Regions from separate parts of the Marinomonas sp. S3726 genome, predicted to be linked through region 2. Evidence: predicted binding sites of a transcription regulator. Region 2 holds the regulator's gene; each other region holds the start of a gene.
What was found. The regulator sigma-54, encoded in region 2, starts transcription at its own class of promoters, with help from an activator protein. The targets are predictions, from matches to a motif close to TGGCACNNNNNTTGCTNT.

Region 1 (6,228 bases), on a different contig from region 2:
AGGCGTTAGCCGGCATCATGACTGCTCATGCCTGTTGGTAAATTTATAGCGATTTACCTGAGCAGGTTTTAGTTTGGACATTGTAATTGCCGCACTTAAGTGGGGCTGTCCAGTCGGAAATAAGGTCTTTTGAACCGGGTAAAAAGTCAGACCATGCGTCCCCTGCAACAGTACTGTCTGTTTCCCATACCACCTCAAATTGGCCATCATCTTGGATTTCACCAATGAGTACGGGTTTGCTCAAATGATGGTTTTTATTCATTAGCGCAGTACCGCCTGTGAGGTTACTTGCTTCTTGGCCTATCATGGCTTGTTCAACCGCATTCACATCAGTGGTACCTGCTTCTGTCACAGCGTTTGCCCACATGTTAAAGCCAATATAAGTGGCTTCCATAGGGTCATTGGTGACACGCTCTGGATTCTTAGTGAAGGCGCGCCAAAGCTCGATAAACTCATCGTTAGAATCTGTCTCGACACTCTGGAAGTAGTTCCAAGCAGCTAGGTGACCGACTAACGGTGTAGTATCTAAGCCAGAAAGTTCTTCTTCACCCACAGAGAAGGCTACAACTGGAATGTCTTCTGAGTTAATGCCTTGATTTCCTAGCTCTTTATAGAAAGGTAGGTTGGCATCGCCGTTAATGGTGGATACCACAGCGGTTTTCTTACCTTGGCTACCAAACTTCTTAATATCAGACACAATCGACTGCCAATCAGAGTGACCAAATGGCGTGTAGTTGATCATGATGTCTTCTTTGGCAACCCCAAGGCTGGTCAAATAAGCTTCTAGAATTTTGTTGGTAGTTCTTGGATAAACATAATCTGTACCGGCTAATACCCAGCGCTCAACTTCCAACTCATCTTTTAAGTAATTAACGGCTGGAATGGCTTGCTGGTTCGGTGACGCGCCTGTGTAAAATACGTTTTTAGAAGACTCTTCCCCTTCGTATTGCACCGGGTAAAACATCAGGCCATTTAGCTCTTCTATGACAGGTAATACGGATTTTCGAGAAACAGATGTCCAGCCACCAAAGATGACATCCACTTCAGCCTCAGTGAGAAGTTCACGGGCTTTCTCCGCGAATAAAGGCCAATTTGAAGCAGGGTCAACCACCACAGCTTCAAGCTTCTTACCTAATAAACCGCCTTTTTTATTTTGCTCTTCTACCATCATTAACACTGTGTCTTTCAGTGTGGTTTCACTGATTGCCATGGTGCCAGATAAGGAATGAAGTACCCCTACTTTGATGGTGTCGCTTGCTAATGCATTGATTGAAAAAACACTTGAAGCAACTAAGGTCAAACTTGTGATCAGGTTTTTAACTTGCATGAGTAACACGTCCTAAGTAATTAAAAGGAAAAGAAAAAACTACGCTTTAAAACTGATGGAAGAGAGGTTAAAGCCCACCCATGAAAGCTGGGCTTTAACTTTTGTGCTTTGCTTTGTGCTTTTGTGAAGAGTGACCCTAATGAGGCAAGGTCACTCTAAACACATATTGAGACTTTACTTGAGAAGCGATTAGTTCTTTGTGAACTCTGGGTAAGCTTCCATACCACATTCAGATAGATCAACACCTTCGTATTCTTCTTCCTCTGTGACACGGATACCGATAACCGCTTTAATGATGAACCAAACCACTAGGCTAGTAACAAACACCCAAGTGAAGATGGTTAGCGCGCCGATTAGCTGAGCACCAAAAGTAACGCCATCATTTGTTAGAGGTACTGCTAGAAGACCCCAAAGACCTGCTACACCGTGAACTGAGATAGCACCTACTGGATCATCAATTTTCAGTTTATCTAGTGCAAGGATAGAGACAACAACAATCAAACCACCTACTGCACCAATTAGTGTTGCACCTAGCGCTGTTGGTGTATCTGGGCCAGCAGTGATAGCAACTAGACCTGCTAATGCACCGTTTAATAGCATGGTTAAATCCGCTTTACCGAATAAGATGCGCGCTAGTAGCATAGCTGCAACAGCACCACCCGCAGCGGCTGTGTTGGTATTAAGGAAAACCATGGCAACAGAGTTTGCGCTAGCAATATCGCCAAGTTTAAGTACAGAACCACCGTTAAAGCCGAACCAACCCATCCATAGGATGAATGTACCTAGTGTTGCAAGTGGAAGGTTAGCACCAGGAATCGCACGTACTTCACCTTTAGGGCCATATTTACCTTTACGAGCACCTAGTACTAATACACCTGCTAATGCTGCTGCAGCACCTGCCATGTGTACTATGCCTGAGCCTGCAAAGTCAGTGAAACCAATGTCGCCAAGGTTATAAAGACCGAATACAGAACCGCCACCCCAAGTCCAGTTACCTTCCATTGGGTAGATAACACCTGTCATAACAACAGCGAAAGCAAGGAATGCCCAAAGCTTCATACGCTCAGCAACAGCACCAGATACGATAGACATAGCGGTTGCAACGAATACTACTTGGAAGAAGAAGTCAGACGCACCAGAGTAGATAGAGCCGCCTTCAAAGCCATCTTCGCGGCCTGAGAAGTCACCTAGTGTGGCATCGACGTCTACATTTTGGATGCCTGATAAGAAGATATCGCCGCCGTACATGATGGCGTAACCGCAAACCAGATACATGATGCAAGAGATAGCAAATAACGCGACGTTTTTAGTTAGAATTTCTGTGGTGTTTTTTGAGCGGACTAGGCCTGCTTCTAACATGGCAAAGCCTGCTGCCATCCACATAACGAGTGCACCACAGACTAAGAAGTAAAAAGTGTCCATGGCATATTGTAAATGAAATATTTGATCTTGCATGTTTCGCCCCCCTAAAGGCTAATATAAGACTGCTAAAGATGATGCGCGGCGGTTTAAACCGCTTCTTCGCCAGTTTCGCCAGTACGAATACGGACAGCTTGTTCTAGATTTACAATGAAGATTTTGCCGTCACCAATCTTGCCTGTGTTGGCTGCATTAGTGATGGACTCAACAACTTGATCAACAATGTCGTCGGAAATCGCGAGTTCGATTTTTACTTTAGGAAGGAAGTCCACAACATACTCTGCACCTCGGTACAATTCTGTATGGCCCTTTTGACGTCCGAAGCCTTTTACTTCAGTTACTGTGATACCTTGAACCCCAATATCAGATAATGCTTCGCGAACATCGTCTAACTTGAATGGTTTAATGATGGCGGTGATAAGCTTCATAGCGTCACGCTCCTTTTTATTATTTAAAATTCGATTTGATGACTGAAAATGTTGATGGTCTATATTCAACATGTGTGCCATGTTGAGAAACTTGTTGTTTTTCAATCTATTACGAAGTTTTTGCTTTTGTTTTTTGAAAATCATGAAAACTTCACTAGGATTCTTGGGTGTTATAGGGGCGTTTAAAAAAAGCACTGCTCTAATCTGGTGCTAAGGGGGATTTAGTATTTTAAAAATGCTTAAAAAATAGGGTTAACCTCATGAAAAGCATCAGAATATTAAGATATGCACACTTATCGGGCAGTGTTTAATAAGAGGATAAAGTGACGTTAACTTGGGAATAAGTGGTAAACTTATGCACATATTCTTAGCACAAGCGAAAAATACCTTGTGCATAACAGGCTTGAACAATTAAAGGTATGAAGGAGAAGGTCGTGATCGATGATTTTATTAAGCAAGTAGGAAACACCCTAGGAGAAACCGCTTCACAACTTAGCAAGTTACCGAGCAAAGAAATCCAAGCTCAAGTACAGCAACTTGCTAAATCGACATTAGACAAAATGGACCTTGTTTCCCGTGAAGATTTCGAGATTCAAGCGGCTATGTTGGCAAAATACAGAGACCGTGTGATTGAGCTAGAAGAAAGAATGAAGAAACTAGAAGAGCAGCTGCAAGACAAGTAATAGTGCCAGGCTCACAAAAATGTGATCTTAGAATGGTTAAGATCACTTTTTAAAAATATCTTATATAGCTTGTAGAGATTAAAGAAGATTTTGAATCGAGCGGTAAATTTCCATCGCTTCAGCTCGGGTGTAATTGCCGGCTGCTGCATTTCTTCCTATTGTACTTGTGACACGGATAGCCTCATCAGAAGGCTCGTCTTCAGGCTCGTTACCATTTAGCAAACTAATGTCATCCTGCCTATTTTGTTCACGCATCTGCATAAACTTAGCCTTATCTGACAGAGACACCTCGTCTCGATTCGCTTGGCCGATACCATAAGCTATCTTCTCACTAGGCTGCTGTCTAGGTGAGAAATATTGATTCATTGAACTTGATGAAGAGTTAATTTCCATAACGCAACCTCAGGGTACACTTTTTAAGTATCGAACCTAATTGACTAAAAAACAACCAAAGAATGTCGATTAATAGTCTATTTTGGTTAAAAAACAAGCAAAAAAGCGTGTCTTAGCCAAAAAAATACCGATATGCATAAAACATATCGGTATTTTTAGTCATCAGTTTTAAGCTTTAAACGGCTTGTCCTTGTTTTGCTAAGAATTATTCAGCTAACAGCATTTGTATAGCCGCTTCATACTCTGCCACTCTCGCTTCTTGGAAGCCAACATGTTGAGCTCTAAGGCGACCTTCTTTGTCGATTAAATAGCTGGTGGGCATTCCTATTACGTTAAAAGCGTCAGGTAGTTGAGCATCTTCATCAAGTAAAACGGGAAAGTTCGCTGGAATCTTGGTTAAGAAACCAAGTGCCAGTTCAGGGCGTAAATCCAGATTAATCGCCACCACTTCAAAACCTTGATCCTGATATTTTGCCTGCATTTCGTTCATCCAAGGAAAAGACGCACGACAAGGGCCACACCAAGATGCCCAAAAATCCACTAATAGCGTCTTACCTTTATAGTCAGCTAAGCGCATGCTCTTTTCAGTGAGTTTTGCGTCGGTCACTAAAGGTAAAGATACCTCCGCTTTAGGGGCCATAGGCGCGTCTGCTGCTGCAAAAACATCTGCCTGAGAAGGCGTTGCATGCATCAGCAAAAAAGCGAGTAAAGAGGTAGGTAGTACTTGGTTAAATAGGTTGTGTATCTTAGCGGTTAAAATCATACATACTCATTTACTGTTAATTAATTCACACACTGTACTTTTACTCTGATCCAGAATTATAAAATTAGTGCCCGAGTACTGATATATATTTTATGAATTAAATTTTATTGAGACTAAATTAAGCTGTTGAATAAGTGAAACTGAACTAGCCTATTTAATGAGACTAAAAAAGTTTATGAACTGTGAGTTATTCTGATAACTGTCGTTTTTAGAATGCTAATCTGTCTATTTGCGTCAATTAAGAAAGCGAAACTGTAAAAAAATGTAGTGAGAAGACGGGAAAATAACGAAACTATTGATTAGCCTCCTTGCCTTTGTCAGACTTTTTATATCTCAAATAGATACCTGTTATTTAGGTACTTATATCCGCATTAGTTTATCTGTTAGGACTGCTTACTATGGATCATAGGAAGATTTACTTTAGGCCTGCCACGACTGAAGACGCAGAAAATATAGGTCTCTTAGTCATTTTATTAACCATTGAATTAAGTGATCTGACCAAAACAAAACGCATTGATATTAATATAGAAAGCACCTCTAATCGTTGTTATGAAATGATTAGAGCTGGCCAATATTTTGCCATTTTAGGCTTTGTAGATGGCGTACTCTCTGCTGTCGCTACCCTAAGTGAATCCTACTCTCTCAATGGAGGAGGGCAGGTTGGCATGATCCAAGAGTTCTATGTTTCACCTGTTGTCAGATCCACTGGAATAGGGGCTAAACTGATGGAAGAAGTGAAGCAGTACGGGCAACAAAAAGGCTGGTCTTGTATTGATTTCTCTGCCCCTAGAATTTCAAAACTAAAAGAAAATCTGGGCTTTTATGAAGGCGCAGGTTTTGATGTATTGCACGCTTATAGAATGCGTCACCAAATCCAATCAATTGATTAGAGAAAAATAAATATCCTTTCTTAATTTATCTACAAATACACATGGATTGTGTTTCTGATTTAACTAAATCATTTAGATAAACCTGTATGACATTCACTATAAATTTTGTGAATTATGTGGCTAATATTTCATCATATATAATCGCCAGTTATAAAAATAAAGACGATTTCTTTGTGTTATATCAATAAGTTTAATAGCGCTTTGTCGTGGATCTAGTGGCTTTTGTCGCTATTACAATCAAGCAAATCAACTATTTAGTTAAGTATGGATAGCGCAGAAATTGATTATGGATATTATTTTAATTGCAGGTAGATAGATGACAGCT
Region 2 (6,228 bases):
GTGGATGTTCTGCACCTCGCTATTTTTAGCACTTTGCATCCTGATTTTCCGTAGAACTAAATCAACCAGCATCCCAAAATGGATCGGTATTATACTGCTTATCAGTTATGCTACTTATTTAATCAGTCTATTTTTACAAGCTAGGTAAAGATTTATCATGAAACAGAAATGGACACTGGTCTCAATTGCTCTAGGTGCAATGCTAGTTTTTAGTTTCACATTTTGGTTTGGCCTTACACCTAAACAAAGTTTGGTACAAAAAAGTGAATTAGAATCTGCACCAGACTTTTTTTTAGAAGGTGTTGAAACAAAAACATTTAATATAGATGGCCAGTTGACAGAAAAGTTGTTAGCGAAAGAAATTAAACACTACCCAATGCAAGGAGAGTCTCATCTTATTGAGCCTATAGTAAGCAAAACTCAAAACGGAAGTATTTGGGTAGCTTCTAGCGAAACAGGCTTAATTAAAGATTCAAGTAACGACATATTGCTAAATGGTTCTGCTAAGATGACAAACCAATCAAATGAATCTGTACCAACTGTCATTACATCCAACAGCATTATTTATACAGATAAAGATCAAAGTATTACTAGCCTTGGCAAAGCCAACATCACATCAGCACAAGGCAATATTAAAGCAGACACTATCACTGCATTTACCAGCACAAATAAAGTAACCATGCAGGGATCTGTACGAGGAAGTTATGAACAAAATCGTTAAATGCTTATTTTTATTAAGCTGCACCATTAGCGCCACTTCTGGGTATGCGTTACCTGAAGATTTTCAAGAAACCATTGAAATCGAAGCAGATTCAGCCTTCATAGATAATGAAAAAGGCAATGCTATCTACATAGGCAATGTAAAAGTTAGCCAAGGCAGCATACTGATTAGTGCCAATAAACTAACCATTACTAGCTCAAAGTCCACTAACAAATACGACAAAATCTTTGCTAAAGGGACAGATGGTCAAGCTGCAAACTTTAGCCAACAAGTAGATATCGCTGGCAATATGGTTATTAGCCGTGGCACCAAAATTTTCTATGATAGCAGCACCTCTATTTTAGAAGTAGAAGGTGAAGGCTTTATTAAGCGAGGTGAAGATGAAATTGCAGCAGGCTTTATCCGCTACGACATGAAAACAGGCACATTCGAAGCAAAGAAAAACAAAGGTGGTCGTGTTTCCATGACATTACAACCCCAATCTAACACACCCCCTAAGGCTAATTAATGGCGATTCTAGAAGCTAAAAATTTGGCTAAGAGCTACAAAAAACGTAAAGTTGTTATTGATGTATCCATAGCTGTAGAGTCCGGCCAAGCGGTTGGCTTATTAGGGCCAAATGGCGCAGGCAAGACCACTTGCTTCTACATGATAGTTGGCATGGTTGCGAATGATGAAGGTGGCATTTTTATTGATGGCGAGCCAGTAACACATTTAGCCATGCATGCAAGAGCACAAAAAGGCATAGGCTACCTTCCTCAAGAAGCGTCCATATTTCGAAAAATGTCTGTTGAAAATAATATTGCCGCCATCTTGGAAACTAGAAAAAGTCTCTCCAAACAAGAAAGAGAGGAGAAGCTTGAAGAGCTTCTTAACGAATTCCACATTACACATATACGAAAGAATTTAGGCATGGCACTTTCTGGTGGTGAAAGGCGTCGTGTTGAAATAGCAAGAGCACTAGCTATGAACCCAAAATTTGTCTTGCTAGATGAACCTTTTGCTGGCGTTGACCCTATCTCTGTTGGGGATATCAAACAAATCATCAAACACCTTCAACAAAGCGGTATTGGCGTCTTAATTACTGACCATAATGTTAGAGAAACATTGGATATTTGCGACAAAGCTTACATAGTGGGCAATGGACACATTATCGCCTCAGGCAATGCGGAAGAAGTCATTTCGAATGAACAGGTAAAAAAAGTTTACCTAGGCGACAACTTCCGACTCTAGATCTTTCTCTTTTACTGAAAAAGGGAGTAATATGCATAACTCGTTCCAAATCATTCTTACAGAAAGTGTTTCACTATGAAGCAATCTTTACAGTTAAAAATTGGTCAACAACTGACCATGACACCTCAATTGCAGCAAGCCATACGTTTACTGCAATTATCTACATTGGACCTGCAACAAGAAATCCATGAATTTTTAGAATCTAATCCCCTTTTAGAAATGGATGATGATGACTTTAATGATACTAGTGTAGAAGAAAATACCGACAAAAAAGATAATGAAGCTAATTCAAATAGCCAAAATAATGATGAAGCAAGAGTAGAGTCTGAGTGGACAGAAAGCATCCCAGAAGAACTATCCATCGACAGCTCTTGGGATGATACTTATCAAAACTCCGCAGCAGCATCAGAAAGCCAAAGCTACGACAATGACTTTGATTTTGAGAGCAGAAATGCACCTTCAGAAAGCATCCAAGACCACCTGATCTGGCAACTTAATTTAACGCCTTTTTCTGAACGTGATATTGAAATTGCCTACTCTATTATTGAGTGCGTCCAACCTGATGGCTACCTAAGCATTTCTATCAATGAGATCTGGCAAGGCTTAATGCCACAACTTGAAGAATTAGAAGAGGACGAGGTATTAGCTGTACAACATAGGCTACAATGCTTTGACCCTGTAGGCGTTTGTTCAGCTGATTTAAGAGAATGCTTGCTAGTTCAATTACAAGCTTACAAAGAACACCCTCTTTACAAGAGCACTCACAACCTAATAAATCAGCACCTCGCTCTATTAGGAAGCAGAGACTTCACCCAGCTATCTCGCAAAACAAAACTAAAAGAAGAAGCCCTAAAGGAAGTTATTGCTCTAATACAGCAACTTAACCCAAGACCTGGTTCTCTTATCGATCAAGATGATACTGATTACGTTATTCCAGATGTTAATGTCAGAAAACGTAATGATATCTGGCAAGTTGAGCTTAACAACGATGCCCTTCCTCCCGTTAGAATCAACAAAACCTATTCATCACTTGCTAATAGCTCTAAAAAAACAGAGGAAGTGAACTACATTAAAAACTCTTTGCAAGAAGCCAAATGGTTTTTAAAAAGCATCCAAAGTCGGAATGAAACCCTACTCAAAGTAGCTAGCTGTATTGTTGAAAAACAAATAGATTTTTTTGAGCTAGGTGAAGAAGCTATGAAACCTATGGTGCTGCATGATGTTGCAGAAGAAGTTGGTATGCATGAATCCACGATCTCTCGTGTTACCACTCAAAAGTATATGCACACACCTAGAGGCATCTTTGAATTGAAATACTTCTTCTCCAGTCACGTAAGTACTGACTCTGGTGGAGAGTGCTCATCAACAGCAATACGAGCCATGATCAAAAAACTCATTACCGATGAACCCGCCAAAAAGCCTTTAAGCGACAACAAGCTTGCAACGGCATTGGCAGATCAAGGCATACAAGTGGCAAGGAGAACCGTTGCTAAATACCGTGAAGCAATGAACATCCCCCCTTCAAATGAACGAAAAAGACTAATATAAAGCGGAATAGAAAGTGTCATTAACTAACATTTTAAAACCAGAACTAGTAATCGCGAATCTTGCTACGACCAGCAAAAAAAGAACACTTGAAAGCATTGCTAATTTGGTAGGAGATAGACTTCATTGCGACAAAGAAGCCGTTTTTGATGCTTTACTGGCTCGCGAAAAACTTGGAAGTACTGGCGTAGGCCAAGGTATTGCTGTACCTCATTGCCGCTTGGAAGAAGCAAACCATACAGCAATGGTTGTTATCTCTTTAGAAAAGGCAATTGACTTTGACGCGATAGACCGCAAAAAAGTCGATCTAATATTTGCTTTAATTGTGCCGCCACAAGAATGTGATCACCACCTAAAAACACTAGGTCAGATTGCAGAATTTGCTCAGTCTCCAGAAAAGTTAGAGTCCTTAAGACAAGCAAATTCAAACCAGGCACTTTACGACACATTTAAATCATTGTTATAGGGACCAACATGTTAGAGCAAGAGATCACTATTATTAACAAACTAGGTTTACATGCCAGAGCAGCTGGTAAACTAGTCGAAACGACATCACGATTTTCATGTGATATTACAATAGATAAAGAAGGTCGCAATGTGGACGGTAAAAGCATCATGGCAATGATGATGCTAGCTGCCTCAAAAGGCACCAATATTACAATCAAAACCAATGGTGAAGATGAAGCTGCAGCACTTGAAGCCATAACAGCACTTATCAATAATCGCTTTGACGAAGAAGAATAATACCTAAACCAAATGGTTGAACAGGATACGCAACAACATCTGCAAACTGTCACAGACTCTCTTGAGTCCGGTGGCACTATGCAAATTAAATACTTACTTAATGGCGCCTTACCTGCGCAAGATGTCGCTCGCCTTCTAGAATCCTCACCGCCAAAAGAAAGACGCCTTCTTTGGGACCTCATAGAACAAAAGAATGAAGGTGAGATACTTCAATACTTAAGTGAAGACATTAGTGTTCAGTTCCTTAAGGAAATGGATACAGAGCAACTTGTTGCCGTAACAGAGCAACTTGAAAGTGATGACCTAGCAGACATACTACAAAACCTGCCTGAGACAGTCGTAGCTGAAGTACTCGCGTCAATGACGGCTCAAGACAGATCTAGAGTCGAATCACTCCTAAGCTACCCAGAAGACTCTGCTGGCGGCTTAATGAATACAGACACCATCACAGTTCGACCCAATATCACTATCGATATTGCATTTCGCTTCTTAAGGCGCCATGCAAGTCTACCTGACATGACAGACAGTTTATTAGTTGTCAGCCGCTCTGATAGATTTTTAGGCACTCTCCCTCTAACCAAACTTCTCGTTGCTGACCCCGAAGCTAGCGTACGAGATATAATGGAAACAGAGACAACGGTAATTGAAGCTAACGCTCCTGCTAGTGAAGTAGCCCAATTATTTGAAAAAATGGACTTAGTATCTGCCCCAGTAATTGACGAAGCTTCCGGCAAACTTTTAGGGCGTATTACCATTGATGATGTCGTCGATGTAATTCGAGATGAAGCAGAACACTCAATGCTCAGTATGGCCGGCCTTGATGATGACGAAGACACTTTTGCCCCCATCATGCAAACCTCTAAGCGTCGCGCAGTTTGGTTAGGCATTAACCTGATTACAGCTTTTATTGCCTCTTATGTAATTGGCCTTTTTCAAAACACAATTGATCAGGTCGTTGCTCTCGCCATTCTTATGCCCATTGTTGCCAGCATGGGCGGAATAGCAGGCTCACAAGTACTAACATTGGTTATTCGAGGTATAGCATTAGGCCATATAGGTGCAGCTAATACACGATGGCTTTTAAACAGAGAGATTGTCGTCGGCTTTTTAAACGGCATACTTTGGGCCATTGTTGTGGGCGCTTTAACTGCATATTGGTTTGACAACATTGAGATTGCCTATATCATAGCGGGCGCATTAATCATTAATTTACTGTTTGCCGCCCTTGTCGGCACACTCCTCCCTATTACATTAAAGCGCTTGGGCATAGACCCAGCTCTTGCGGGTAACGTAATACTCACTACAGTGACAGATGTAGTCGGTTTTTTATCCTTTTTAGGGCTAGCAACTATTTTTCTTATTTAGGCTCACATGACAGACTTTGATCAATTAGAAGACGACGAAAACTTTATTAGTAAAACTCAAATCAAGCGTGAAATGGAAGCGCTGCAAGCTTTGGGTAAGAAGCTACTTAATTTAAGTAAGGCACAGCAAAAAAAAGTTGAGATGTCTGACACCCTACGAGATGCATTAGCTGAAGCTGATCGTATAAAGAAGCATGAAGCCATGCGTCGCCATATGCAATATATCGGACGCATTATGCGCACAGAAGATCACGAAAAAATTGCAGCTCGCATTGAGTTATTTGATACAACTTCTGCCGCTCATAACAAAATGTTTCATCAACTTGAAAACCTACGTGACGCATTAATTGGCGAAAACAGTCAAAGTGTTTTACAAGAGTACCTAAGCGAAAACCCTGATGTTGATATTCAGCACTTTAGACAACTCATTAGACAAGCTCAAAAAGAAGTCAGTCAAAATAGCAAAACAACAAACCGTAAAAAGCTATTTAGGCTATTAAGAGAAGTTCAAGACAAAAAACTTGGACTTGCCTAACCCCTATTTAGGACGAGCCAACACTAGTTAATAAAAAAGCGCTTTATGAAGCGCTTTTTTATATTCTAAAATTCAATAAAAGCGCC
Region 3 (6,228 bases), on a different contig from region 2:
GCCCCCATTTTACATGTACAAGATGGGTGATAAGCACTTTCGACATTCTGTCTCACCCACGCATCAATTTGCTCATCAGACTCAACTGCCATGCCTGGCTGAATTTCTTCACCACGAAACTCGGTTAGAGAATCCTGCTGAAGGATTTCACGGCTAAGACGGATAGTATCGCGCCAGTCTTGTCTGTCTTGCTCTGTGCTTAAATAGTTAAACACAATGCGAGGTTTGGCTTTAGGGTCGGCATTTTCAATCCAAACCTTACCGCGACTCTCTGGCTTGTTTGGCCCCACATGTACTTGGAAACCATGGCCATCAAACGCAGCTTGACCATCGTAACGCATAGCCGCAGGTAAGAAGTGATATTGAATATTTGGCCATTTAAGACCCGCACGAGAACGGATAAAGGCGCAAGATTCAAAGTGGTTGGTAGAACCCAAACCATCTTTAAATAGAATCCAGCGAGTACCTATCATGCCTTTGCTGATTAAACCTAACTTAGAGTTAAGAGAAACAGGCTGCTTACACTCATATTGGAAGTAAACTTCAAGGTGATCTTGCAGGTTTTCACCCACACCAGGTAGCTCTTTGAAAAGCGGTACACCGGCTTTTTCTAAAACATCTTTTGGACCAATACCAGACAGTTGCAATAGTTGTGGTGAGCCAATAGAGCCAGCGCTTAAGATGACTTCTTTACTTGCGTTCGCTACTTCGACTTTGCCATTCTTTTCGAACTGAATACCTGTTGCTGTATCCCCATCAAAGATCACTTTATGAGTTAGCACACCTGTACGTAATGTCAGGTTACTACGCTTCATGGCCGTTCTTAAATAAGCATTAGAAGTGGATGCACGCACACCATCTTTTACTGTCATATGCATAGGGCCGAAGCCTTCTTGACGGTAGCCATTGTAATCATCGGTACTGCCATAACCCGCATCAACACCCGCATTGATAAAAGCTTGGTAGAGAGGGTTCATGCTCATGTTGTTACCATTATTGGTGCCAACAGGACCATTGCCACCACGATAAGTATCAGCCCCTTTTACCCAAGTTTCAGCACGCTTAAAGTAAGGTAGGCAGCTCTGGTAATCCCAACCTTGGGCACCATGTTCTTGCCATTCATCAAAGTCGCACGCATGACCACGCACATACACCATGCCATTAATCGATGAGCCGCCGCCTAGCACCTTGCCACGAGGGCAATGCATTTCACGGTTATCAACGTAAGGTTCCTTATCTGTATGGAACTGCCATGCATATTTTTCTGTGTTCATAGGATAAGAAAGTGCAGTCGGCATTTGGATAAAAATGCTTTTATCAGAACCGCCCGCTTCTAGCAGCAGTACCTTATGCTCGCCCGATGCCGTTAGCCTGTCTGCTAAGACGCAACCTGCTGAGCCTGCACCGACTATGATGTAATCAAATGTTTCGTTTGCCATGCTTTAACCTACTTGCATTCATCCTGCTAGATGAATGCATACTAATTCTTTTGGGACTCGAAAAGAGAATGAATCTGTTTATTTCTTAGTACGGAGACTCTATGTCTTCTAAAGTGACATACACACTCTTAACTTGAGTGTAATGATGCAATGTTTCTACACCATTTTCACGGCCAATCCCTGATTCTTTATAACCACCTACAGGCATTTCAGCAGGTGACGCACCCCAGTTATTGATCCAGCAAATGCCCGCTTCTAGTTGCGCAATAACACGGTGAGCACGGCTAAAGTCTTTAGTGAAGACACCGGCAGCCAAACCATATTTAGTATCGTTTGCGCGAGCGATGACTTCGTCTTCATCTTTAAAGGATAAAACAGACATAACAGGGCCAAAGATCTCATCTTTAACTTGTGGCATATCATCTGTGCAATCGACAAATACAGTCGGCGCAACAAAAGCACCTTTTTCTAAGCCGTTTTCAGTCACTTGATGGCCACCGCAAAGCAAGGTTGCACCCGCATCTTTAGCGGCATCAATAAAGCCTAGCACCTTATGCATGTGATCTTTTGAAATCAAAGCGCCCACTTGAGTTTCCAAGTCTTGTGGATCGCCAACGATCATTTTTTCTGTACGTTCTTTCAGCTCAGCTTTAAACGCTTCCATCATATCTTCGTGAACAAAGACACGAGTACCATTAGTACAAACTTCACCTTGGGTGTAGAAGTTCGCCAGCATAGCACCAGAAACGGCCACATCTACCGCAGTGTCTGGGAAAATAATCATAGGTGATTTGCCACCAAGTTCCATGGTCACTTGCTTAAGTGTTTGTGCCGCAGAAGTCATCACTTTTTTACCTGTGCCACATTCACCTGTGAAAGACACTTTGGCAATGCCAGGGTGAGCGGTAATAAGTTGACCTGTTCTCGCATCCCCTTGAAGTACGTTAAATACGCCATCTGGCAAACCTGCTTGAGTATAGATTTCTGCAAGCTTAAGGGCTGTTAAAGGCGTTTCTTCAGACGGTTTGAAAATCATCGCATTACCCGCCGCAAGAGCAGGGCCAGATTTCCAGCAAGCGATTTGAATTGGATAGTTCCAAGCACCAATACCGGCACACACACCTAATGCTTCACGGCGAGTGTAGTAAAAGTTACCATCGCCAAGGTCTTGGTATTCACCTTGGATCTTGTCGCAAAGACCAGCGTAATATTCGATCACATCTGCGCCACTTAGAATATCAACACAGTTTGCTTCTTGCATTGGCTTACCTGTGTCTAGCACTTCTAGCTTAGCCAACTCTTCGTTATTTTCACGTAACAGCTCAGCAGCACGTTTTAGAATACGACCACGTTCTACAGCACTCATCGCCGCCCAAACTTTTTGGCCCGCTTTTGCTGATTCAACAGCGGCCTCAAGCTCAGCAGCTAAAGCAAGTTCGACACTAGCAATAACTTCGCCAGTGGCAGGATTAGTCGTATCGAAAGTTTCGCCACTGGTAGAGGCTTGATACTGACCGTGAATATACTGTTGTTGAGTTGTCATAAAAATCTCCTGACGAAGTCTTGCGAGTCGACAAAAATAAGGTTGATACGCTTTAGTTTGGACTATTTTTAAGATAAAAGTCTTTTATTAAACGTTCATTTAATAAAAACATTGTACACGGTTTTTTGCGCTAGGTAAGTCCCGCATGAAAATCCAGTTTAAATCTTGGTGCTAATAGCTAAGCTTAGGTCGTAAATTTATCATTCAGATTAACCTTTTAAGGACACAAAAAAACCACCTCTTAATTGGTTAAAAGGTGGTCTTTAAATATGTCTTCTTAGGCGACTAAGAGGCAAACTTGCTTGGCTTAATGTGTAGTTAAGCCAATTTATGCGTTAGACATGAACAACGCAGTTGGACTCATGGCTGACTTGGCTGGCGACATAGTCATCTGCCTTGTCATCATTAATCCAAATATTACCGTCTATCAGATAACGAAATTGGTAGGTCTGATCAATAGCCAAATCTAAAGTAGAGGCAAAGACGCCTGACTTTTGTTTGCGCATCGGTGTGGCAGCCACATCCCAATTATTAAACTCACCCACTAGCATTATGCTTTTTGCATCGGCTACTTGCTCTTTACTTAGGGCGAATTTTACTTTGCAAACTGGCTTACTTTTTAAATATTTTTTTTCAATCATGCTTAACTCCATGTCGTGACAAAACAAGAAATACCTAGATGCTTTACTGCAATTCTTGCGCCAGATAAAGGCAATCCTTACTTATGTTATCTAGTCTATATGACAGATAAGGGACAATATTATGATAGCGGGGAATTGATAATAGAAAAGTAGGCTTGCGCTTTTTTCTTAGGTAAAAGAAATGGAAAAAACTGGGGCAAAAAGGCAGGACTTCAGTTTTATTGCCCACAAATAAGGCAAAGGCTTTAACAAAAAATCATTGGCTAGCCGTTGGGACTAGCCAATGATAAATATTATTTATTGGCTAATTCAGGTGCTTCAGCACCATTAAATCTACCTAAAATCAGTGTGAAAACCGCACCTGTGACAAACATGAGTAATGAGTAGCAGGTAGCAGCGATAGCCATTTCCGTGTTTTGTAACAAGGTAAGAGCGATGACTATGGCTAAGGTGCCGTTTTGAAAACCAACTTCTATGGCGATGGACTTTTGCTGCGCCAAGTTGAGCTTTGCCAATCTTGCTAGGGTAAAGCCCAATAGCATGCAAACAACATTGAGTAGCAAGGTCGCAAGCCCCATTTGTGCGAAGTAACTACCCATGTGGTTAATGTTTTTAGCGACAATTCCCGCCACAATTAATAGCAAAAAGGCGACGGAAAATATTTTGACAAACTTTTCAGCAGAGATTGCAAAGCCGGGTTTAAAGCGGAAAATCAACATGCCTAAGCATATGGGTAAGACAGTAATCACAAGCAGTTGAATGATGGTTTTTACTATGGGCAGATTTACCTGCTCGCCAGCCCCTAATAGTAAGTCCATGAAAATAAGTAATATGAAAGGCACGCTAAAAGGTGCAATCAAGCTAACCACTGAGGTGAGCGTGACAGAAAGGGCGACATCCCCCTTGGCCAAATAAGTGTATAAATTTGAAGTGGTGCCACCAGGACATAAAGCGAGAATCATGAGGCCAACAGCTAAAGGGCCTTCAATGTTTAAGCTTAAAATAATGAGGTAAGCCAGTATGGGAAGCATCAGCATTTGGGCTAATACCCCTAGTAGCGCTGCTTTAGGTTTGGCTATGACGAGTTTGAAATCTAAAGGTTTAAGTGACAGCCCCATACCAAGCATTATGATAAATAGAGCTGCAGGGAGCACGACTTGAATAAGTAAATCCGCTTTCATTTTGTCTCACTTTAATTGTTATTTTTTTCACCAGCTTAAACATTAATAATTCAGCTTCCCAATAAGCTCTAATCATAACAAGTATGCTGATATCGAATAACTTTAAGATATGTAATGATTCGGTAATTCATGTCAGTTTAGTGCGTATTATTTTAACCCGGTTCAGTAACTGATAGGCTTATATTAGCTTTGTCTGTTATAGATCAATGTTTCAAAGATAAATTTATCTTATGTTTGAGGCATCTGTTTAGAGGAGATGGTTATGGACCCTGAAAGTATTGCTTATATTGTTGTGGCTGTTTTAATTGTTATTAAGTTAGCTGTTTATGTGGTCTACAAGCGTGTGATTAAAAAAGCAGAGCAAGATGCGTTGGCCCAAGAAAGCAGCCCGAAGCAAGATATCGGGCCGACCTAAAGGCACAGTAGGTGTTTATTTTTCGCCTCTGTACCTTTGATTCTTACTGGCTTTAATCATATTGATATCGACTAATACTAACCCATCTATGCAATAACCAAATTCAGCATCGACACCAAAATCTAAAAATCTGACGCCACCTTCTTCACATATCTCACTGTACTGCTTGTACAAAGTAGGTACCACGGCATTTAGGTGCTTAAGTTGTTCTTTTAATGTGGTGAAATCTTCCTTGTAAGATTCACCTTTAAATAAAGCTTCTATGACAGCCTTGTTTTCACTGCCGATGTGGTAGGGCGTGAATGAGTGCGCGAGCTTATCATTGTCAGCAAAGTGGCGCTGATAAAAGCTGACGATTAGATCTTTAGCAAAAGCTGGGTAATGGTTACTCAAGCTCACAGGGCCAAACAGATAACGTATATTGGGGTGACGATTTAAATAAGCGCCAATACCATACCAAAGGTAATCTAAACTGCGTTTTCCCCAGTATTTAGGTTGTACGAAGCTGCGACCTAATTCTATGCCTTGGGCAAAATATGGGGCCATTTTTTTGTCATAATTGAACAGCTCAGCGCTATAAATATCATTCTCTAAACCTTCTTCTAAATAGCGTGCTGTTTCGCCGATGCGATAAGCGCCGACGATTTCCAACTCTTCGTCATCCCATAAAACAAGATGACGATAGATTTTGTCATACTCATCTAGGTCGTAGGCTTGGCCTGTGCCTTCACCTACTTGGCGAAAAGATATCTCTCTGAGTCTGCCAATTTCTTGCATGGTGGCAGACTGAGAGTGGTAATCAAACAAGTAAATAAGCTTACCATCGTTACTTTTCCCCAGTAGCTCTGCTTGCTTTAACTCTTGCTTAATTTGCTGCCTGCTTTGAGGGTGGGCGATGGTTTTTTGAGTTTGAAGTAAAGGCTTTTTGCCTTTAGCGATACGATATAAATGGCGCTTAACCAGCTTGTTCTTTTCTTTATTGGAGATAGGCATACCAGCGAGCTGCTGT
Region 4 (6,228 bases), on a different contig from region 2:
CCATTTTGAAACTCATCCCAAACAAACTTACCTAACCCAGGGTTTTGCGCCAGCATCTCAGCGGCAATCAATACCATCCAAGCAATGCCTAAGGACAACCTCAATCCGGTAAACATCATAGGAATGGAAGATGGCACAACAATTTTTCTCACATGGGTTAACCAATTAAGACGCAATACTTTCGATACATTGAGTAAATCTTTTTCTATGGCAGCAACACCCACAGCAGTATTAATTAAGGTTGGCCACATACAGCACAAGGTCACAGTAAACATGGAAGTTAGAAATGATTTAGAAAACATAGGATCCGTGCTTACGTAAGTAGCACTTACCACCATGGTGACAAGAGGCAACCAAGCCAAAGGAGATACGGGTTTAAATATCTGAATAATGGGGTTTAAAGCACTGTAAATAGAAGAGTTTAAACCAATCAAAATCCCAAGAGGAATAGCAATTAAGGATGCCAAAGCAAAACCTGCAACCACCGTATATAAGCTAGTGCCTATTTGATCAAAGAAAGTAGGCTTACCTGTATAAGGTCTGGTTTTAACCACATAGTCTGGATTTTTCGCTAACTTTTTAGCATTACGCTTTTCTTGCCTTTCGTAAAAAGCGATTTCTTTATCCCTTTCTCTTACATGATCATCAACTAAGCTTTGCCATTGCTGATAAACAACATTAGGACCAGGGAAAACACCTAACGATGTATCAATTTTCGCTGCTCCAACATGCCAAAAAACTAAAAACAGCAAGCTACCTAGCAAGGGCAATAAAATAGATTTAATCGAGATAGCATCATAAATTCGCTTTAAAGCAATGGATGCACTTTGTTTAGACTCAGGTTTAGAAAGAGACGTATTCATTCGGTTCTCACTTTTTAAAACTCAATAAAATGGCGCAATAAGCTTAACTCTCACCCAAAAGGGTGAGAGTTAAAACAAAACAATTAAGGGGTTTGAGAACCTTTCAATCCAATGTTTAGACTTTCTAAATACTTGTTCGGGTAACGTCCGTCATAGCTAACATGGTCGATAAATTCATTTTGCTCAGGCTTAAATCCTGTCTCAGTTTTGAAGTCAGGGAAGTCAGATGCATCCATAACACCATCTTCAATTAAAGATTGAGCAGCTTGTGCGTAAATATCAGGACGATAAACCTTCTTCGCCATGTCCATGTACCAAGCATCAGGCTTAAAGCTATCTATCTGACCCCAACGACGCATTTGAGTCAGGTACCAAATGGCATCACTATAGTAAGGATAAGTAGCGTTATAGCGGAAAAACACATTAAAATCAGGCACTTCACGAACATCACCTTTTTCATATTCAAAGGTGCCTGTCATACTGTTAGCAATAACATCGTAATCAGCGCCAACATATTCACTACGAGATAAGATCTCTACGGCTTCTTTACGGTTAGCGTTATTATCCTCATCCAACCATTTCGCCGCACGAATCAAGGCCTTTACCACATGTAAATGAGTGTTTGGGTATTCATCCGCCCATGCCTGACTTACCCCAAAAACTTTCTCAGGGTTGTTTTTCCAGATTTCATAATCTGTCACAACTGGCACACCAATGCCTTTAAAAACAGCTTGCTGATTCCAAGGCTCACCCACGCTATAACCATAAATGGTTCCTGCTTCCATGGTGGCTGGCATTTGCGGTGGAGGGGTTACTGATAAAAGTGCATCTGCAGAAATTTGGCCACTTATGTCACCTTTAGCCGGTGCATAAAAACCAGGGTTAACACCACCGGCTGCAAGCCAATATCTCAGTTCATAGTTATGGGTCGATACCGGAAATACCATCCCCATATTAAATGGCTTACCTTGGGCTTTATAATCTTCAATCACAGGCTTTAAAGCACTGGCACTAATAGGGTGAATGTATTTACCTGAAGCATCTTTTTTAAGATGAGGTTTCATTTGCTGCCAGATTTCGTTTGAAACAGTAATACCATTACCGTTTAGATCCATACTAAAAGCCGTAATAATATCCGCTTGTGTGCCATAACCTAGCGTTGCTCCTAAAGGTTGTCCAGCCAACATATGAGCACCATCTAGCTCACCATCAATCACTCTATCTAATAACACCTTCCAGTTTGCCTGTGCCTCTAAAGTGACATACAGATCTTCATCTTCGAAGTAACCCTTTTCATAAGCAATGGCTAAAGGTGCCATGTCAGTTAACTTAATAAAGCCAAACTTTAAATCTTCTTTTTCTGGATCGCCAATACTGCTCGCAAGAGACAAGGAAGGCAGCAAAACAGCGGAGACTAGCGCGGCTTTCACTGCTTTAAGTGGAAAGCGCTTGGGAGTAGATAATGTGACTCTAGATGCTTTATACATGTTTTACTTCCTATTAGTTTCTAAAATTTGGACAACAAAAAAGGCGCAAGCAATACCTAAAATAAATTAAGTATCGCTGGCGCCTTTGCCTTTAATCCCATCATCTTTAATGGGTGTCTCATAAGATTTAAATAAATTATGAGTACTGTTTGTTATCGTGAAATCGTCGTTAACTTCTTAATAACTTTAAATTAATTTCTTGATATTAATAATGCACTTGCCATGCCAAAAAACTTAAACCCTTGTTTTCTATTATAAAGTTCAGTTTTAGTCTCATTATTTCGTCACTATGAACTCGATATCAGTAACAAAGTGCACTATTAGTGATTTTTATTATCGTCAGATGCACACGAATATAGCGTTAGTAGATTAGCCCCTTATCTAAACCATCAGGATGAATAATGGTTTCACCCGCTAAAGAGCTTTCAAACCATTTATTGCTATTAAATGAAGGGTTCCTATAAAGGTGCTCCCCTTCAACCAACCCTAATGCTTTAAAGTATAAATCTTGACGACACACTTGGTTGATCACCTCTGTCACCTCAAACTTATACCCCAGCTCTTGCCAACGAACCATCTGAGACATGAGCCAAAGAGCATATTCAGGATTAGGTCGATTTACTTTAGCTCCCGAAAATGTCTGATACGCCTCTTTGGGCCAAGCAAAGTTACCCGCTGGTTTAACCGCATTAAAACCATATCTTAATCCATCTGGGTCACAATCTAGATACTCTGGTTTTGCCAAGATGGTTAATAAATCTTCTTGATTAGCTTCATTATCAACCCATGAACATGCCTGATGTAAGGCATTAATAAGCTTAAGATGGGTTTCCTGATTTTCATCTTGCCACTGAGAGTTAACCGCAAAAACCTTTTCTGGTGTACTCCCCCAAAGGTCATAACCTGTCATCAACATATGGCCAACACCCTGTTGCACCGCTAAGCTATTCCAAGGCTCTCCCACACAATAACCATCAATTTCACCCTTAATAAGGTGACTGATCATTTTGGTTGGTGGTATTACCAAAATTTGAACATCTTTATCCGCATCTATACCTGCTCTTGAAAGCCAATCTCTAAGTTGATAGGTATGCGATGAGTAAGGAAACACACTGGCAAAACGAATGTTTTGCTCAGGTTTATCCATTAATAGCCGACGTAATGCTATGCCATTTCGAATTTCGGCGCCATGATTAGCATAGTCATTCATTCGTTGAAATAGAGAGTTAGATACCGTTATGCCATTACCATTTTGGCTCACGGTAAAACCAGTTTGCATAGGTGCTTTGATAGGTGACTTTAGAGATGTCTTAACAGCACCAACGCCTAAGGTGGTTGCTATCGGCATGGCTGCTAACATATGAGCGCCATCTAAAACATTAAATGCTACCTTGTCCCGAATACTTGCCCAAGAAGCTTCTTTATGTAGCTTAACACTCACACCAAGCGCTTCAAAAAAACCTTTTTCTCTAGCAATAACAAATGGTGCACAATCAATAAGAGGAATAAAGCCAATATTAATATCTGTCATGGTATTTGGCCCTTTACTGTCTGTTTCAATCACTTTATTTCTCCCATCAAATCCATCACAGCAATGACATTCTGCGCAACGTCTGCCATACGTTGACTCCGATCCATAGCCAACTTACGCAACGCTTGATAAGCAGCAGCTTCATCACAGCCCTGACTTTTCATAATTAGGCCTTTTGCCTTTTCAATTAACTTCCTATCCTCTAGTTGTGTTTTTACGGATTCCAACTCATTCCTAAGCGCTTGAAACTCCCTAAAACGCGCAACAGCAACCTGAACAATCGGTTTTACACGATTAGTTTGCAGACCATCTACAATATAAGCACTTACACCCGCTCTAATCGCCGCCTCCATATGCTGTTCATTTTCTTGCTCAGAAAACATTAAAATAGGTCTAGGGTTATCTTTGGTGAGACGAGACATATTCTCTAAGGTATCTCGATCTGGACTATCTACATCTATGATGACAATATCAGGTTGGTAACGTGTTACCGCTTGATTAAGCCCTTGTGCATTTTCAAGTCGCCTTATCACTCGATAACCATTATCTGTCAGTGCTTGCTCAACAATCGCTGCTCTTGCAGGCTCATCATCAACCAGCATTACGGTCAGTTCTGTCACTTTCTTTTCTCCTAGGCATGCACCTTATTCCGCCGTTTAGAGCAAACAATAAGAAACACCTATGCCATAAACCTCATTCGGGATTAAAAATGCAATTGTTAAGCCATTTAAAGAAAGTGGCCATAAAGGCGTCTAAAATCTGAGAAAAGTTAACTAAAATCGAGTTTTGAAGGGAGTTTTTTATCTAAAGCAGGTACTAAAACGAATTTTATGCACTGCTTAATCATGATGAGAAGAGTTTTGCACCAAAAGAGCGACCGAAAGTCTGTCTTTTAATTCTAGCTTCTTAAAGATAGCTGTCAGGTGAGCTTTTACCGTGCGATCAGTGATATCTAGGTCTTGTGCTATTTTCTTATTATTAAGACCTTGGCCAACAAGTTTTGCTACATCCATTTCACGCTGGCTTAATTGAGATAAAATCTCATCATTTTTAAGGCGTTTATCATCACCTCGTCTTTGCCCACGATTTTGTCCATTAGGCGCAGAAGAGGCTTTGCGCGCAGACTCATTAATCAGGTTTTCAATAAAGGTTTTACCACCCCAAATCTCACCGGTTTCTACCACAGATAACACTAAGGCTAACTGCTCAACACCAATAAAAGGCGCACACTGACCGTTAACACCCTGTGAAAACATTCTTAATGCCGCGCTTTGACTTGTTTGATTTGGAAAAGCAATGATCTTAAGTTCAGGAAACAGGTTTCTTACCGTTACAACATGTTCAACCATGGAGGTAAAGTTTTCATCATCAAGATGAATAAAGCAAAAAGCAATAGGCTCAACGGTTTCTGAAAGCGCCGCTCGCGTTTCATTCAATGATGCAACAAAGCTCATTTCATATTGATTTGAAACAACTTTTTGCCAATGCGCAATCACAACAGGATCCGTATTCCAACACACTATTTTCAATTCTTTATCTACCATCAAATTGTCCATACATATTATTTATTCTACTTTCCATGTAATGTAATAGTGTTAATTTTCGTTTCAAAATGAATAGCTTAGACAATATTATTGTTATGAAATGGTAACTTACCTTTCCCTTAAGGCATTCTGTTTCGCTTTTAGGATAGGTTTGAATAAATAATCTAACAGGCTCTTTTTACCCGTAATCACATCAACAGTTGCTTGCATGCCAGGAATGATTGGTAGATGAGCCTCTTCCGTGCCAAGAAAGTTTTTATTCGTCCTTACTTTTACCAAATAAAAGCTGTTCCCTTCTTCATCAATAATGGTGTCAGCACTGATATTATCAACGGTGGCAGTCAATCCACCATAGATGGCAAAGTCATAAGCAGACAGCTTAACAATTGCGACTAATTCAGGTTTGATAAAACCAATATCTTCAGGGCGTATCTTCGCTTCAATCAATAACGAGTCTTCTAGTGGCACTATCTCAACCAAACTTTGACCAGGTTGAATAACACCACCCACAGTATTAATTTGAAGCTGCTTTACTATCCCTTTTACAGGAGATCTCACCTGTGTCCTTAATACCTTATCCTCTAAAGAAACACTCGCCTCTTTGATCTTATCTAGCGTGGTTTGTACTTTCGTTAATTCTTCCTGCGCTTCTGCTCTAAACTTAGCACTACTTTCTAAAAGCTTAGTTTTCGCTTCAACTAAGGAAGACTCAGCCCTAGGTAACGCCAACTGACTCGCCTTCATATCCCCTTCCATTTGGTTTACTTGGCGTTCTAATTGCAATAATTCAACCTTAGATACAG

Region 1: a site for sigma-54 is predicted at 3,237-3,254, ahead of glnK (P-II family nitrogen regulator). Genes of this name have one in related genera too.
Region 3: a site for sigma-54 is predicted at 3,669-3,686, ahead of TW85_RS04925 (isoamylase early set domain-containing protein). Genes of this name have one in related genera too.
Region 4: a site for sigma-54 is predicted at 2,561-2,578, ahead of TW85_RS22805 (CmpA/NrtA family ABC transporter substrate-binding protein). Genes of this name have one in related genera too.

What each region holds. Positions count from the first base shown of each region.
Region 1 covers NZ_JXYC01000004.1:572,269-578,496, forward strand. Annotated here, with positions in the region: gene urtA (urea ABC transporter substrate-binding protein) at 44-1,327, opposite strand; gene TW85_RS03795 (ammonium transporter) at 1,517-2,782, opposite strand; gene glnK (P-II family nitrogen regulator) at 2,836-3,174, opposite strand; gene TW85_RS03805 (accessory factor UbiK family protein) at 3,609-3,857, shown strand; gene TW85_RS03810 (hypothetical protein) at 3,936-4,250, opposite strand; gene TW85_RS03815 (TlpA disulfide reductase family protein) at 4,456-5,013, opposite strand; gene TW85_RS03820 (GNAT family N-acetyltransferase) at 5,412-5,903, shown strand; gene TW85_RS03825 (PAS domain-containing methyl-accepting chemotaxis protein) at 6,220-6,228, shown strand, end outside.
Region 2 covers NZ_JXYC01000010.1:82,838-89,065, reverse strand. Annotated here, with positions in the region: gene TW85_RS09210 (calcium/sodium antiporter) at 1-148, shown strand, start outside; gene lptC (LPS export ABC transporter periplasmic protein LptC) at 158-721, shown strand; gene lptA (lipopolysaccharide transport periplasmic protein LptA) at 705-1,229, shown strand; gene lptB (LPS export ABC transporter ATP-binding protein) at 1,229-1,954, shown strand; gene TW85_RS09190 (RNA polymerase factor sigma-54) at 2,030-3,502, shown strand; gene ptsN (PTS IIA-like nitrogen regulatory protein PtsN) at 3,516-3,965, shown strand; gene TW85_RS09180 (HPr family phosphocarrier protein) at 3,974-4,243, shown strand; gene mgtE (magnesium transporter) at 4,256-5,608, shown strand; gene yjgA (ribosome biogenesis factor YjgA) at 5,615-6,142, shown strand; gene TW85_RS09165 (carbon-nitrogen hydrolase family protein) at 6,215-6,228, opposite strand, start outside.
Region 3 covers NZ_JXYC01000005.1:63,725-69,952, forward strand. Annotated here, with positions in the region: gene betA (choline dehydrogenase) at 1-1,439, opposite strand, end outside; gene betB (betaine-aldehyde dehydrogenase) at 1,525-2,982, opposite strand; gene TW85_RS04925 (isoamylase early set domain-containing protein) at 3,318-3,623, opposite strand; gene TW85_RS04930 (bile acid:sodium symporter family protein) at 3,917-4,804, opposite strand; gene TW85_RS26135 (hypothetical protein) at 5,067-5,219, shown strand; gene TW85_RS04935 (lysophospholipid acyltransferase family protein) at 5,235-6,228, opposite strand, start outside.
Region 4 covers NZ_JXYC01000039.1:69,474-75,701, forward strand. Annotated here, with positions in the region: gene TW85_RS22800 (ABC transporter permease) at 1-863, opposite strand, end outside; gene TW85_RS22805 (CmpA/NrtA family ABC transporter substrate-binding protein) at 947-2,350, opposite strand; gene TW85_RS22810 (ABC transporter substrate-binding protein) at 2,712-3,914, opposite strand; gene TW85_RS22815 (ANTAR domain-containing protein) at 3,911-4,501, opposite strand; gene TW85_RS22820 (LuxR C-terminal-related transcriptional regulator) at 4,721-5,425, opposite strand; gene TW85_RS22825 (HlyD family type I secretion periplasmic adaptor subunit) at 5,534-6,228, opposite strand, start outside.